2 regions of the Streptomyces sp. NPDC021093 genome follow, and region 2 is predicted to be linked to the other one. Evidence: riboswitches for the same ligand, from Rfam matches in the RefSeq annotation. Region 2 holds a riboswitch; the other holds the start of a gene.
What was found. A riboswitch is a leader RNA that binds a small molecule or an ion and turns the genes downstream of it on or off. The one in region 2 is predicted to bind thiamine pyrophosphate.

Region 1 (7,129 bases), on a different contig from region 2:
TCACGCTGTGCCGCGACAACGACCTGCCGATCCTGGTCTTCGAGCTGCTGGCCGAGGGCAACATCGCCCGCGCGGTCAAGGGTGAGAAGATCGGCACGCTCGTCAACGCGCAGGGCACCCGCGCCTGACCGGATGTGCGGTCCGTGATCCCGGTCCGCGCCCCCGATTGTGACCCCGGCCCGGCCGCAGGGACGGTCTCGGGGGATGGACAATGTCCTGCCGGTCGGACACCGTGCAGGAGAAGACGCCCGCAGCAGCGGTCCAGGCTGTGCAGCAGCCCGGGCCGTGCAGCAGTCCAAGCCATGCAGCAGCAGTTCACGACAGCAGGAGTACGTGGTGATTGAAGAGATCCTCCTCGAGGCCGAGGAGAAAATGGAAAAGGCCGTCGTGGTCGCCAAGGAGGACTTCGCCGCGATCCGCACCGGCCGTGCGCACCCGGCGATGTTCAACAAGATCGTGGCCGAGTACTACGGAGCCGTGACGCCGATCAACCAGCTGGCGTCGTTCTCGGTGCCCGAGCCGCGGATGGCCGTGGTGACCCCCTTCGACGCGAGCGCCCTGCGCAACATCGAGCAGGCGATCCGCGACTCCGACCTCGGCGTCAACCCGAGCAACGACGGCCGCATCATCCGAGTGACGTTCCCCCAGCTGACGGAGGAGCGCCGCAAGGAGTACATCAAGGTCGCGCGCAACAAGGCCGAGGACTCCCGGATCTCGATCCGCTCCGTCCGCCGCAAGGCCAAGGAGACCCTCGACAAGCTCGTCAAGGACAAGGAGTCCGGCGAGGACGAGGTCCGCCGTGCGGAGAAGGAGCTCGACGACACCACCGCGAAGTACGTCGCGCAGGTGGACGAGCTGCTCAAGCACAAGGAAGCCGAGCTGCTCGAGGTCTGATGAACGACTCTTCCTGGGGGGCCCCGCCGAGGGCGGGCTATGCCGGTGAATGGGTAACCCCCGACCAGGGGCCCCTCCCGGCGGGTCCCGCGTACGATGCGCATGACGCCCAGCACACTCGGCCCATGCCCATCGTGCCTGAGACAGGCAGAGACGCCGACGACCGCGACGACCGGAACCGGGGACCTGCTCCCACCGCGCGGAATTCCGCTGCCCCAGCTGCTTCGGCGGCCGGGTCCCCAGCCGGGATTTCCGCTGCCGGGGGCGGTCCCCTGTTCCGCGACGAGATGCCGCAGGAGCCCATGTCGACCCCGCCCCCGGCCCCGCAGCCGCCCCAGAAGAAGCGTGCGGGCCGAGACCTGCGTGCGGCGATAGGGGTCGGCCTCGGTCTCGGTGCCGTGATCGTCGCTTCGTTGTTCATCTGGCCGCCCGCCTTCATCGGCGTGATAGCGGTCGCCGTGGTCGTCGGGCTGTGGGAGCTCACCTCCCGTCTCGAAGAGCGCAAGGGCATCAAGGCGCCGCTGGTGCCGCTCGCGGTCGGCGGTGCGGCCATGGTCGTCGCCGGTTTCGTGCGCGGGCCCGAGGGTGCCTGGGTCGCCATGGCGCTCACCGCGCTGGCGGTGCTGGTCTGGCGGATGACGGAGCCGCCGGAGGGGTACCTCAAGGACGTCACCGCGGGAGTCTTCGCCGCGTTCTACGTGCCGTTCCTGGCCACCTTCGTCGCGATGATGCTCAGGGCGGACGACGGACCGCAGCGGGTGCTGACGTTCCTGCTGCTGACGGTGGTCAGCGACACCGGGGCGTACGCGGTGGGCTGGCGCTTCGGCAAGCACAAGCTGGCGCCGCGCATCAGCCCCGGCAAGACCCGGGAAGGACTGCTCGGCGCGATCGCCTTCGCGATGGTGGCCGGCGTGCTGTGCATGACGCTGCTGGTCGACGGCGGTACGTGGTGGCAGGGCGTACTGCTCGGCCTCGCGGTCGCCGCCAGTGCCACGCTCGGTGACCTGGGCGAATCCATGATCAAGAGGGACCTCGGGATCAAGGACATGGGCACGCTGCTGCCGGGCCACGGCGGCATCATGGACCGTCTTGACTCGCTGCTGCCGACCGCTCCGGTGGTCTGGCTGATGCTGGTGATCTTCGTCGGTTCGGCGTGACATTGCGTCTGTGACCTGCTGCGTTGTTGCGTGAGGGGCCCGTTGTCCACAGGACGGCGGGCCCCTTCTCGTACATCTGAGACACTGGTTTGACCATGCCTGTACCCGGAGAACTCACTTTCGTCGCGCCCCGCGGAGCCAAGAAGCCCCCGCGGCACCTCGCCGACCTCACGCCCGCCGAGCGCAAGGAGGCCGTGGCCGAGATCGGTGAGAAGCCGTTCCGCGCCAAGCAGCTGTCCCAGCACTACTTCGCGCGGTACGCGCACGACCCGGCGGAGTGGACCGACATCCCGGCCGGTTCGCGGGAGAAGCTGCGCGAGGCGCTGCTGCCCGAGCTGATGACGGTCGTGCGCCATCTGTCGACCGACCAGGAGACCACGCGCAAGACGCTGTGGAAGATGCACGACGGGACGCTCGTCGAGTCCGTGCTGATGCGCTACCCGGACCGGGTGACGATGTGCATCTCGTCGCAGGCGGGCTGCGGCATGAACTGCCCGTTCTGTGCGACCGGACAGGCCGGTCTCGACCGGAACCTGTCGACCGCGGAGATCGTGCACCAGATCGTGGACGGCATGCGCGCGCTGCGCGACGGCGAGGTTCCGGGCGGGCCCGCGCGGCTGTCGAACATCGTCTTCATGGGGATGGGCGAGCCGCTCGCCAACTACAAGCGCGTCGTCGGCGCGATCCGTCGGCTGACCGACCCCGAGCCGGACGGCCTCGGCCTTTCGCAGCGCGGGATCACCGTCTCCACGGTGGGCCTGGTGCCCGCGATGCTGCGGTTCGCCGACGAGGGCTTCAAGTGCCGCCTCGCCGTGTCGCTGCACGCCCCGGACGACGAGCTGCGCGACACCCTGGTGCCGGTCAACACGCGCTGGAAGGTGCGGGAGGTGCTGGACGCCGCGTGGGAGTACGCGGAGAAGTCCGGCCGCCGGATCTCCATCGAGTACGCGCTGATCCGCGACATCAACGACCAGGCGTGGCGCGGTGACCTGCTGGGCCGGCTGCTCAAGAACAAGCGGGTGCACGTCAACCTGATCCCGCTGAACCCGACGCCGGGCTCCAAGTGGACGGCCTCGCGCCCCGAGGACGAGAAGGCGTTCGTCGAGGCGATCGCGGCGCACGGGGTGCCGGTGACCGTGCGGGACACCCGTGGCCAGGAGATCGACGGGGCCTGCGGCCAGCTGGCGGCGTCCGAGCGCTAGCACGTTCGCGCCTGGTTGTACGCTGGGCCGCACATTTGCATATTCCGACAGGGGAGCGCCACAGCGCTGAGAGTGCAGTCCTCTACTGCAGACCCTCTGAACCTTGCCCAGGTCATTCTGGGTAGGAAGTTCGGTCGTTACTCAAGCTGTTGCGCCCTGCCCACCTTTCCCGAGGTGGGCAGGGCCGCGTCTCTTCCTGGTCATTCCAGGAGGAATTCACCAGTGAGCACCATCAAGCCAGTGAGCAGCATCAAGAGGCTCGCGGCGATCTCCGTGGCCGCCGCGCTCGGCGTCAGTACGCTCGCCGCCTGCGGCGGTTCGTCCGACGGCGGCAAGAAGGCCGACGGGGCCGGTTCCAAGACGGTCACCCTGGTCAGCCACGACTCGTTCGCCGTCTCGCCCGCGGTGCTGAAGGCGTTCACCCAGCAGACCGGTTACACGGTCAAGGTGCTGAAGAGCGGGGACGCGGGGGCCGCCCTCAACCAGGAGATCCTGACCAAGGGCTCGCCGCGCGGCGACGTCTTCTTCGGCGTCGACAACACCCTCCTCTCGCGCGCGCTCGACAACGGTCTGTTCCAGCCGTACGAGGCGAAGGGCCTGGACCGCGTACCCGCGGACCTCCAGCTCGACAAGGGCGAGCACCGGGTGACGCCGATCGACACCGGCGACATCTGCGTCAACTACGACAAGAAGTACTTCGCCGACAAGAAGCTCGCGCCACCGAAGTCGCTCGACGACCTGGTCAAGCCCGCGTACAAGAACCTCCTCGTCACCGAGAACGCCGCGACCTCGTCGCCGGGGCTCGGCTTCCTGCTCGCGACCGCCGGACAGTACGGCGACGACGGCTGGCAGGGCTACTGGCAGAAGCTCAAGGACAACGGCGTCAAGGTCGTCGACGGCTGGGAGCAGGCGTACAACGAGGAGTTCTCGGGGTCAGCGGGCGGCAAGAAGGCGAAGGCGGAGCGGCCGCTCGTCGTGTCGTACGCCTCCAGCCCGCCGGTCGAGGTGCTGTTCGCCGACCCGAAGCCGAAGGAGGCGCCGACCGGTGTCGCCACCGGGACCTGCTTCCGGCAGGTCGAGTTCGCCGGGCTGCTCGACGGCGCGAAGAACGAGGCGGGCGGCAAGGCGCTCCTCGACTTCCTCATCGGCAAGCAGTTCCAGGAGGACCTGCCGCTGAAGATGTTCGTCAACCCGGCGGTCAAGGACACCAGGCTGCCCGAGGTGTACGCCAAGTTCGGCGCGGTCGTCGACAAGCCGCTGACGGTGGAGCCCAAGAAGATCGCCGACAAGCGTGAGCAGTGGGTCAAGTCGTGGTCCTCGCTGGTGAAGAAGTAAGGAAGGTCCGACCGGGCGCCCGTGCCGGCGCCCGGCGGGGCTCTTGGCGCGGGAGCGCGGTGCGGCTGGCTCTGATGGCCGTGCCCGTCGCGTTCTTCGGGCTGTTCTTCGCCTACCCGGTCGTCGCCATCGTGGGGCGCGGGCTGAAGTCCGGCGGTGCCTGGCAGCTCGGCCGGATCGGCGAGGTGCTGGGCGACCCGGACATCCTCGGCGTGCTGTGGTTCACCACCTGGCAGGCGCTCGCCTCGACGGCGCTCACGCTGGTGCTTGCGCTGCCCGCGGCGTACGTCTTCGCCCGCTTCGACTTTCCGGGCAAGCAGCTGCTGCGGGCCGTGGTGACCGTGCCGTTCGTGCTGCCCACCGTGGTCGTCGGCACCGCCTTCCTGGCGGTGCTCGGGCGCGGCGGGCTCCTCGACGAGCTGTGGGGGATGCGGCTCGACACCACCGTGTGGGCGATCCTGCTGGCCCATGTCTTCTTCAACTACGCGGTGGTCGTACGGACCGTGGGCGGGCTGTGGTCGCAGCTCGACCCCCGGCAGGAGGAGGCCGCACGGGTGCTCGGCGCGGGGCGCTTCGCGGCCTGGCGGCGGGTGACCCTGCCGGCGCTCGCGCCCGCGGTGGCCGCCGCCGGACTGATGGTGTTCCTGTTCACCTTCACCTCCTTCGGCGTCGTACAGATCCTGGGCGGGCCCGCCTACTCCACCCTGGAGGTGGAGGTCTACCGGCAGACCGCGCAGCTCCTCGACCTGCCGACCGCGGCCGTGCTGACGCTGGTGCAGTTCGCGGCGGTGGGCGCGATCCTCGCCGTGCACGCGTGGACGGTGCGGCGGCGGGAGAGCGCGCTGAAGCTCGTCGACCCGGCGCAGACGTCGCGCAGGCCGCGCGGCGCCGGCCAGTGGACGCTGCTCGGCGGGGTGCTCGCGACCGTGCTCGCACTGATCCTGCTGCCGCTGTCCGTGCTGGTCGAGCGGTCGCTCGACGGGCCCGAGGGGTACGGATTCGGCTACTACCGGGCGCTGAGGTCGGTGGCCGACAGCGGCGGGACCTTCCTGGTACCGCCGCTGGAGGCGGTCTGGAACTCCCTGCAGTACGCCGTGGTGGCGACGGCGATCGCCCTGGTCGTCGGCGGTCTCGCGGCCGCCGCCCTCACCCGGCGGGCGGGCCGGCTGGTGCGGGGGTTCGACGCGCTGCTGATGCTGCCGCTGGGCGTGTCCGCCGTGACGGTGGGCTTCGGCTTCCTGATCACTCTCAACCGGCCGCCGCTGGACCTGCGCACCTCGTGGATCCTGGTGCCGCTGGCCCAGGCGCTGGTGGGCGTGCCCTTCGTCGTACGGACCATGCTGCCCGTGCTGCGCGCGGTGGACGGACGGCTGCGGGAGGCCGCGGCGGTCCTCGGGGCCTCGCCGCTGAGGGCGTGGCGGGAGGTCGACCTGCCGCTGGTGCGGCGGGCGCTGCTGGTGGCGGCCGGGTTCGCCTTCGCCGTCTCGCTCGGCGAGTTCGGCGCGACCGTCTTCATCGCGCGGCCCGACAACCCGACCCTTCCGGTGGCCGTGGCCCGGCTGCTCGGGCGGGCCGGTGACCTCAACTACGGGCAGGCGATGGCCCTCAGCACGATCCTCATGGTCGTGTGCGCCGTGTCGCTGCTGGTGCTGGAACGCATCCGGCCCGACCGATCCGTATCCGGGGAGTTCTGAATGACCGACGAGGTACGTCCCTTGCTGGAGCTGGCGGATCTCACCGTACGGTTCGGCGCACGGGCGGCGCTCGACGCGGTGGACCTGCGGGTGGCCGCGCACGAGATCGTCTGTGTGCTCGGGCCGAGCGGCAGCGGCAAGTCGACGCTGCTGCGGGTGGTGGCCGGGCTCCAGCGGCCCGACGCGGGGCGGGTACTGCTGGACGGCGCCGACCAGACGGGGGTGCCGGTGCACCGGCGGGGGGTGGGCCTGATGTTCCAGGACCACCAGCTCTTCCCCCAGCGGGACGTGGGAGGCAACGTCGCCTTCGGTCTGCGGATGCGGGGCGCGGGACGGACCGAACAGGCGCGCCGGGCCGACGAGTTGCTGGAACTGGTCGGCCTGCCGGGAGCCCAGCGGCGGGCCGTGGCCTCGCTGTCCGGCGGCGAGCAGCAGCGGGTCGCGCTCGCCCGTGCGCTGGCCCCCGAGCCCAGACTGCTGATGCTGGACGAACCGCTGGGCCAGCTCGACCGCGGTCTGCGCGAGCGCCTGGTGGTCGAACTCCGCCAGCTCTTCGGCCGGTTGGGCACCACCGTCCTCGCCGTCACCCACGACCAGGGAGAGGCCTTCGCCCTGGCCGACCGGGTCGTCGTCATGCGGGACGGCCGGATCGCACAGGCGGGCACCCCCCTCGACGTCTGGCAGCACCCCGCCTCGGAGTTCGTGGCCCGCTTCCTGGGCTTCGACAACGTGGTGGCGGCCACGGTGAGCGGCGAGGCCGCGGACACCGTGTGGGGCAAGATCCCCGTACCGGCCGGCTCCCCGCAGGGCGAGACCCGGCTGCTCGTACGCCCCGGTGGCGTCCGGC
Region 2 (7,129 bases):
ACCTCCACCCCCACCCTGATCGGCTCGGTGCAGCGCGCCCTGCACCTCCTCGAAGCCGTCAGTGACCACCCGGACGGCGCCCCCGCCAAGCAGCTCGCCCGTGAGGCGGGCCTGCCGCTGCCCACCGCCTACCACCTGTTGCGCACCCTGACCCACGAGGGATACCTCCGTCGTGAGCAGGGTGTTTTCGTGCTCGGGGCCGCCGCGGGGCGGCTCGGGCGCGGGAGGCCCGGTCAGGTCCGCAGCGAAATGATCACCGAGACGATGGAGCGCTGGCGCGACACGCTCGGCGTTGCCGTGTACTTCGGGGTCTACCGCGACGGGGAGATCGAAGTGACGGCCCTCACCCAGAGCTCCGCCCATCCCGCCGTCGAGGAGTGGGCCGACTTCCGCGAAACGGCCCATGCGCATGCGATCGGCCAGTGCCTGCTCTCCCAGCTGGACACCGGGTCCCGCCTCGACCACCTCGACCGGTATCCCGTAGAGGCCATCACGCCTTACACGGTGCGCGACTGCTCGTCCCTGCTGGAGCGGCTGGCGGCAGTCGAGCGGATGCAGACGGTGAAGGAGCGTCAGGAGTACGTGCTCGGGTCCGCGTGTGCGGCGGTGCCCATCACGATCGGGCCGACGGCGGCGGTGATGGCGATCTCCGTTCCCCTCGCTCAGGAGGCCCGGCTGGGCCCCGCGATCGAACGGTTGCGCGGAGAAATCGGCGAGGTGGTCCGTTCGCTCATGTTCTCTATCAGTATCTGAAAACTCACTCCTTGTGATCTGTTACTGCTTCGAGCACGATGGCGTCAAGAGGGACGGAAGGGATCGTTCCGGCCACTTTCTTCTACGGCAGGGTTGGCGATGCGCGAGTCGGTTCAGGCAGAGGTCATGATGAGCTTCCTCGTCTCGGAGGAGCTCTCCTTTCGTATTCCGGTGGAGCTCATGTACCAGTCGAAGGATCCCTACGCGATCCGACTGACCTTCCACTTGCCCGGCGATGCGCCTGTGACCTGGGCTTTTGGCCGCGAGCTGCTGGTCGACGGAATCAACGAGGCCTGTGGAGAGGGCGATGTGCACATCTCGCCGTCCGATCCCGACGAACTCGCCGATGTGCACATCAGGCTTCAGGTCGGCGGTGACCGCGCGCTGTTCAGGGCGAGTGCGGCGCCCCTCGTGGCGTTCCTGGACCGCACCGACAAGCTCGTACCGCTCGGCCAGGAGCACACGCAGAGTGACTATGCCGGGTGCCTGGAGGGCGAGCTCGGCCGCATCCTGGCGGAGGAGAACGCGGGCTGAGAAATCGGGCCGGGAACGCGGTTTGGGCGCTGCCAGGAGCGCGGCCAGGAGCGCGGGCCGAGAGCACGCGGAGACGACACGGAGCGGCGGCCGGGGAGACCCGGCCGCCGCTCCGTCATGTGTCCCCGGCCCGCCTCAGCCCTTGCGGCGCCTTCCGCGTCCGCCGCGTACCGGCGCCGGATTGGAGGCGGCACCCGAGCGGTCGGCGGAGACGACCAGGGCGGCGAGCGCGGTGGTCACCGGCACGGAGGCCACCAGGCCGATCGAGCCGACCAGGGTGCGGACGATCTCCTCCGCGACGAGCTCGCTGTTGGCGACCGTACCGACGCTGCTCTGGGCGATCGAGAACAGCAGCAGCAGAGGGAGGGCGGCGCCCGCGTAGGCGAGGACAAGGGTGTTGACGACCGAGGCGATGTGGTCGCGGCCGATGCGGATGGCCGCCCGGTACAGGGCGCGCGGGCCCATCGTCGGGTCGGCCTGGTGCAGCTCCCAGACGGCGGAGGTCTGGGTGACCGTCACGTCGTCGAGGACGCCGAGCGAGCCGATGATGACGCCCGCGAGGAGCAGGCCGCTCATGTCGATGGAGGGGTAGAGGGTGTGGATCAGGCCGGTGTTGTCGTCGATGTTGCCGGACAGGAACGCCCATCCGATGAACAGCGAGCCGAGCAGTCCGATCAGCAGCAGCGAGATGAGGGTGCCGACGACGGCGACGGAGGTGCGCGCGGTGAGTCCGTGACAGGCGTAGAGCGCGATCAGCATGATCGCGCTGGCCCCGACCACCGCCACGATCAGCGGATTCGAGCCCTGGAGGATCGCGGGCAGGATGAACAGGGTCAGGATCGCGAAGGACGCGACGAGCGCGACCAGCGCCATGACGCCCTTCAGCCGGCCGACGACGACGACCGCGAGGGCGAAGATCCCGGCGAGCAGGGTGAGCGGAAACTTCCGGTCCACGTCGGTGACGGAGTACTGGAGCTCGCGGGGCGCGTCCGGGGCGTACGCGACGACGACTCCCTGACCCTGCTTCAGCTGCCGGGACGCGCTGGGCTGGACGATCTCGGTGAAGGTGCGGCCCTTGTCCGCGCCGGTGACGACCTCGACCGTCGCCTTCTTGCAGTCGTCCTTGGTGCCGTCGCCGCTCTGTGGTGACGACGGGTCGGCCTGCGCCTGCGGCTGCGGCTGCTCCGGCGTCGGGGCGACGTTGGCGCCCTTGCAGTCGATGGTGTCGACCTTCACGACAGTGCCCTGCTCGGTCTGCCGGTCGAAGCCCACCCCGGTGCGCTCGTGGGCCGGTGCGCCGCCCGGCCACAGGATCGCGAGCCCGACGAGTACCGCGGTGGCGAAGGGAATCAGCACCGCCGCGATCACCTTGCGCAAGTGCTTGGAGACCGGTGCCGCAGGGCCGTGACTGTGGCTGTGGCCGTGCGAATGAGCAGGTGGGGGTGGGGTCTCTGGGGGCGTCGGCAGGGACGGCGGCTGTGGTGGGGTCACCGCCCGATCATCGCAAGAACGAGGGGGGCCCTCTGTTCAGCGCGCCCGGCATGGCGTTAGCGTGGGGGCACCTTTGCACACGCGGGAGCTCGGAGCACCGGGCTGAGAGGGCGCTGACCTCCGTACACATACGTACGGAAGAGGCTGCGTCGACCGCCGAACCTGTTACCGGGTAATGCCGGCGTAGGGAGTAGGTCTCATGACCACGATGGATGCACGCACGCCTGCCTCCGCCCAGGACGGGCGCACGCCCGGCTGGCACAAGGGGTACGTCGAAGGATCGCGCCCGGACCTGAAGGTGCCGGTCCGTCAGGTGCACCTGACCAACGGGAAGGACGTGACGCTGTACGACACGTCCGGCCCGTACACCGACCCGAACATCGAGACGGACGTGCGGCGCGGCCTGGCCCCGCTGCGCGAGAACTGGATCATCGGGCGCGGTGACACCGAGGAGTACGCGGGCCGCCCGGTCCGCCCCGAGGACGACGGCATCAAGCACACGTTCCCGCGCGGGGGCCTGAAGAACCTCGACGCGGTCTTCCCCGGCCGCCCGCGCCAGCCCCGCCGGGGCCGCGACGGGGCAGCGGTCAGCCAGCTCGCGTACGCGCGGCGCGGGGAGATCACGCCGGAGATGGAGTACGTGGCGATCCGGGAGAACGTCTCCCCCGAGGTCGTACGGGAGGAGATCGCCGCAGGTCGCGCGGTGCTTCCCGCGAACGTGAACCACCCGGAGATCGAGCCGATGATCATCGGCAAGCGGTTCCTGGTGAAGGTCAACGCCAACATCGGCAACTCCGCGGTCACTTCCTCCATCGAGGAGGAGGTGGACAAGATGACCTGGGCGACCAAGTGGGGTGCCGACACGGTCATGGACCTGTCCACCGGCCGCAACATCCACACCACCCGCGAGTGGATCCTGCGCAACGCACCCGTCCCGATCGGCACCGTCCCGCTCTACCAGGCGCTGGAGAAGGTCGACGGCCGTGCCGAGGCCCTGACCTGGGAGGTCTACAAGGACACGGTCATCGAGCAGGCCGAGCAGGGTGTGGACTACATGACCGTCCACGCGGGCGTGCGTCTCGCGTACGTACCCCTGACGGCGCGCCGCAAGACGGGCATCGTCTCGCGCGGAGGGTCGATCATGGCGGCCTGGTGCCTGGCGCACCACAAGGAGTCGTTCCTGTACGAGAACTTCGAGGAGCTCTGCGAGATCCTCGCGGCCTACGACGTGACCTACTCACTGGGCGACGGGCTGCGGCCCGGCTCGATCGCGGACGCCAACGACGAGGCGCAGTTCGCGGAGTTGAAGACGCTCGGGGAACTCAACACGATCGCCAAGCGTTTCAACGTACAGACCATGATCGAGGGCCCGGGACACGTCCCGATGCACAAGATCAAGGAGAACATCGACCTTCAGCAGGAGATCTGCGAGGAGGCGCCGTTCTACACGCTCGGCCCGCTGACGACCGATGTGGCCCCCGCCTACGACCACATCACCTCCGGCATCGGCGCCGCGATGATCGCCTGGTGGGGCACCGCGATGCTCTGCTACGTGACCCCCAAGGAGCACCTGGGGCTGCCCAACCGGGACGACGTGAAGACCGGCGTCATCACCTACAAGATCGCTGCGCATGCGGCGGACCTCGCCAAGGGCCACCCGGGTGCGCAGGAGTGGGACGACGCGCTGAGCGACGCCCGGTTCGAGTTCCGGTGGGAGGACCAGTTCAACCTGGCCCTCGACCCGGACACGGCCCGGGAGTTCCACGACGAGACACTCCCTGCCGAACCGGCGAAGACGGCGCACTTCTGCTCCATGTGCGGGCCGAAATTCTGCTCGATGAAGATCTCGCACGACATCCGGCGTGAGCACGGGGGGACGGCGGAGGAGATCGAGGCCGGCATGGCGGAGAAGTCCAAGGAGTTCGCCGAGGCCGGCAACCGGGTCTACCTGCCGATCGCGGACTGAGCAGGTCGTCCGGCCGGGTCCGGGGGCACCCCCGGGCGAGCACGGTCTGCCGATCGCGGACCGAACACCTCCGTGACGGACTGAGTACCAGGACAACGGAGTTGACGGCTCCGGACCACTCCGGTCATTCCGGTTTGTGGTCCGGGCCGCCGTAGTCGGGACTGGAGAAGTCCGGGCTGGAGTAGCTGGGGCGGGTCTTGTGCCCGTTGCCGTTGGTGCCGCTGTGCTCGCTGGGGCTGCCGAAGTCGGGCCGTGAGTACCCCAGACCGGGGATGCGGTTCTGCCGGGGCGGATCGGGGACGGCGGGCGCGGTCTCGGGCGGATTGGCGAGGGCGTCGCGCAGGAACGGGACGACGCCCCGCTCCAGCAGGGCTTCCTTCCAGGCTTCCCTGGCCCGGTCGACCTCCTCGCTGCCCGCATCCCGGTGGCCGACCTGGAAAGCGGTCGAGCCGTTGCGCAGTGCGGTGAACAGCAGCCCGACGGCCGCGCCGAGCAGCCCCGCCGCGGTGAGCGCGCCGAACACCCAGCCGGCGGTCAACAGCGCCTCGGCGATGGCCGGTGCCGGGTCGAGCATGCTCAGCAGATAGCCGACCAGCAGCAGCACCACGGCCGCGATCCCGGCCAGTACGGGCGTGAGGACGGCGACGACGGCGACCGCGCCCGCACCGGTGGCCTCCGCGTTCTCTCCGACTCCGGGCGTGAGCAGGGTGCCGGGAGTGGGGACGGCAGGTGCGCGCAGTTCCTCGCGCGCCTTGACGTAGTGGTCGTACTCGGCCGACGCGTGAGCGGCGATTATCGCGCTGGCGCTGAGCGCCATGGTGCGCAACTGCTCGCTGTTCAGCCGCTGTCCCAGCGCGGCGAGATCCGGGCGTTCGTGCGCGGTGCGCAGTGCTTCGTCGAGGGTCCGCTCGAACTCCGGGCGGTCCTCGGTCAGCAGGTGCGGAGCGCTGTTCATGTGCATCCCCCGATGCTCCGTAGGGCCGGGTTGCCCGCTTCGGTGGGCGGTTGGGCGGAAACGGAGGAGAGCCTGCTACGGATAACCCGATGGTAGAGCGGTTACGGCACGGGGTGACAGGGGGTTTGCGGAAATTGGCCCGGCGGTGGGGGCGTGCGCGCCGGGCGCGCGTACACCCCCGTAACGCTCAGTCACCCAGCGGGAGTTGGACCACCAGCAGTTTTCCGGCCATGGTCACGCCGCCGTCCATGGCGATGGCCAGGGAGTCGGCGTAGACGTGCGGACCTTCGACGACCGGCCCCGAGCTGCCCTCTCCGTCCCCGGAGTCCTCGTTGCCGACCTCGCCGAGGAGGTACGGGATAGGGCTGTGACCGTGGACGATGCGCTCGCCGCCATATGCGTCGAGCAGTTCCCGTACGGCGTCGGAGCCGCCTTCGTCACGGAACGCGAAACGCTTGGTGAATTTCCGGAAGACGTCCCAGCACTCGTCCGCGTCGTTACGCGTGAGGATGGCGTGAACCGTGTCGTTGACGTCCTCGATGGTGGAGCCGTAGTCGAGGTAGGCGGTCGTGTCGGAGTGGGTGAGCAGATGCCCGTCCTCCAGGGCCACCGCGTCGAGGCGGGCCATCCACTGGAGGTGGACGTCCTGGAGGCGCTCCATGTCGTGCTTCTGGCCGCCGTTGAGCAGCCAGGCGGCCTGGAAGGTGGCGGTGCCCGCGCCGGAGTTGACGGGGGTGTCGCCGAACCTGCGGGCACCCAGCAGCAGCAGTTCGTGGTTGCCCATCAGGGCCTTGCAGTAGCCGCCGGCCGCCGCCGCCTCGGCGGACAGCCGCATCACCAGGTCGATGACGCCGATGCCGTCCGGGCCGCGGTCGGTGAAGTCGCCGAGGAACCAGAGGCGGGCGTTGCCGGCCGCCCAGTGGCCCTCGTCGTCGATGAGGCCCTGCTCGTGCAGGGCGTCCAGCAGCTCCAGGAGGTAGCCGTGCACGTCGCCGACAACGAACAGCGGGCCGAGACCCTCGCCGTCGGGACGCTCCTCGAAGTCGGGCTGCGGGATGCGCTGGGTGTCGCCCGGCCCGCCGCCGCGGTCCTCCCTGCGGATCACCGGGAGGTCGCGCTGGGTGGGCGTGTAGCCCTCGGGCTCGTCGCCCTCCTCGTACGCCTGCTCGGTGTCGTACGACTGCTCCGGCCCGTACGCCTGCTCCGCGTCGTGCATCTGCGCGCCGTCGAGCGCCTGCTTGGCGTCGAAAGCCTGCTTGCTGTCGTACGCCTGCTTGGCGTCGTACGAAGCGACGGGAGCCTGGGCATAGGGAGGTACCCGGAAATCCCGCAACGTCGCCGTACGCACCGCGGGTCCCTGACCGGCCCCCTGAGTCATTGACCCCTCCACCACCGTCGCACCGCCGTACACCCTGGGGGCCCACCTGGTC

Region 1: it holds a riboswitch for thiamine pyrophosphate, as region 2 does, so the genes downstream of both, ACH4SP_RS33540 (thiamine ABC transporter substrate binding subunit) here and thiC (phosphomethylpyrimidine synthase ThiC) in region 2, are expected to answer to the same signal.

The regions. Positions count from the first base shown of each region.
Region 1 covers NZ_JBIRQJ010000012.1:187,305-194,433, forward strand. The annotation lists gene pyrH (UMP kinase) at 1-128, shown strand, start outside; gene frr (ribosome recycling factor) at 337-894, shown strand; gene ACH4SP_RS33530 (phosphatidate cytidylyltransferase) at 894-2,051, shown strand; gene rlmN (23S rRNA (adenine(2503)-C(2))-methyltransferase RlmN) at 2,147-3,253, shown strand; TPP riboswitch at 3,293-3,399, shown strand; gene ACH4SP_RS33540 (thiamine ABC transporter substrate binding subunit) at 3,494-4,588, shown strand; gene ACH4SP_RS33545 (ABC transporter permease) at 4,663-6,282, shown strand; gene ACH4SP_RS33550 (ABC transporter ATP-binding protein) at 6,283-7,129, shown strand, end outside.
Region 2 covers NZ_JBIRQJ010000004.1:185,620-192,748, reverse strand. The annotation lists gene ACH4SP_RS13340 (IclR family transcriptional regulator) at 1-753, shown strand, start outside; gene ACH4SP_RS13335 (SsgA family sporulation/cell division regulator) at 853-1,287, shown strand; gene ACH4SP_RS13330 (YibE/F family protein) at 1,423-2,754, opposite strand; TPP riboswitch at 2,850-2,985, shown strand; gene thiC (phosphomethylpyrimidine synthase ThiC) at 2,978-4,744, shown strand; gene ACH4SP_RS13320 (hypothetical protein) at 4,869-5,705, opposite strand; gene ACH4SP_RS13315 (metallophosphoesterase) at 5,887-7,092, opposite strand.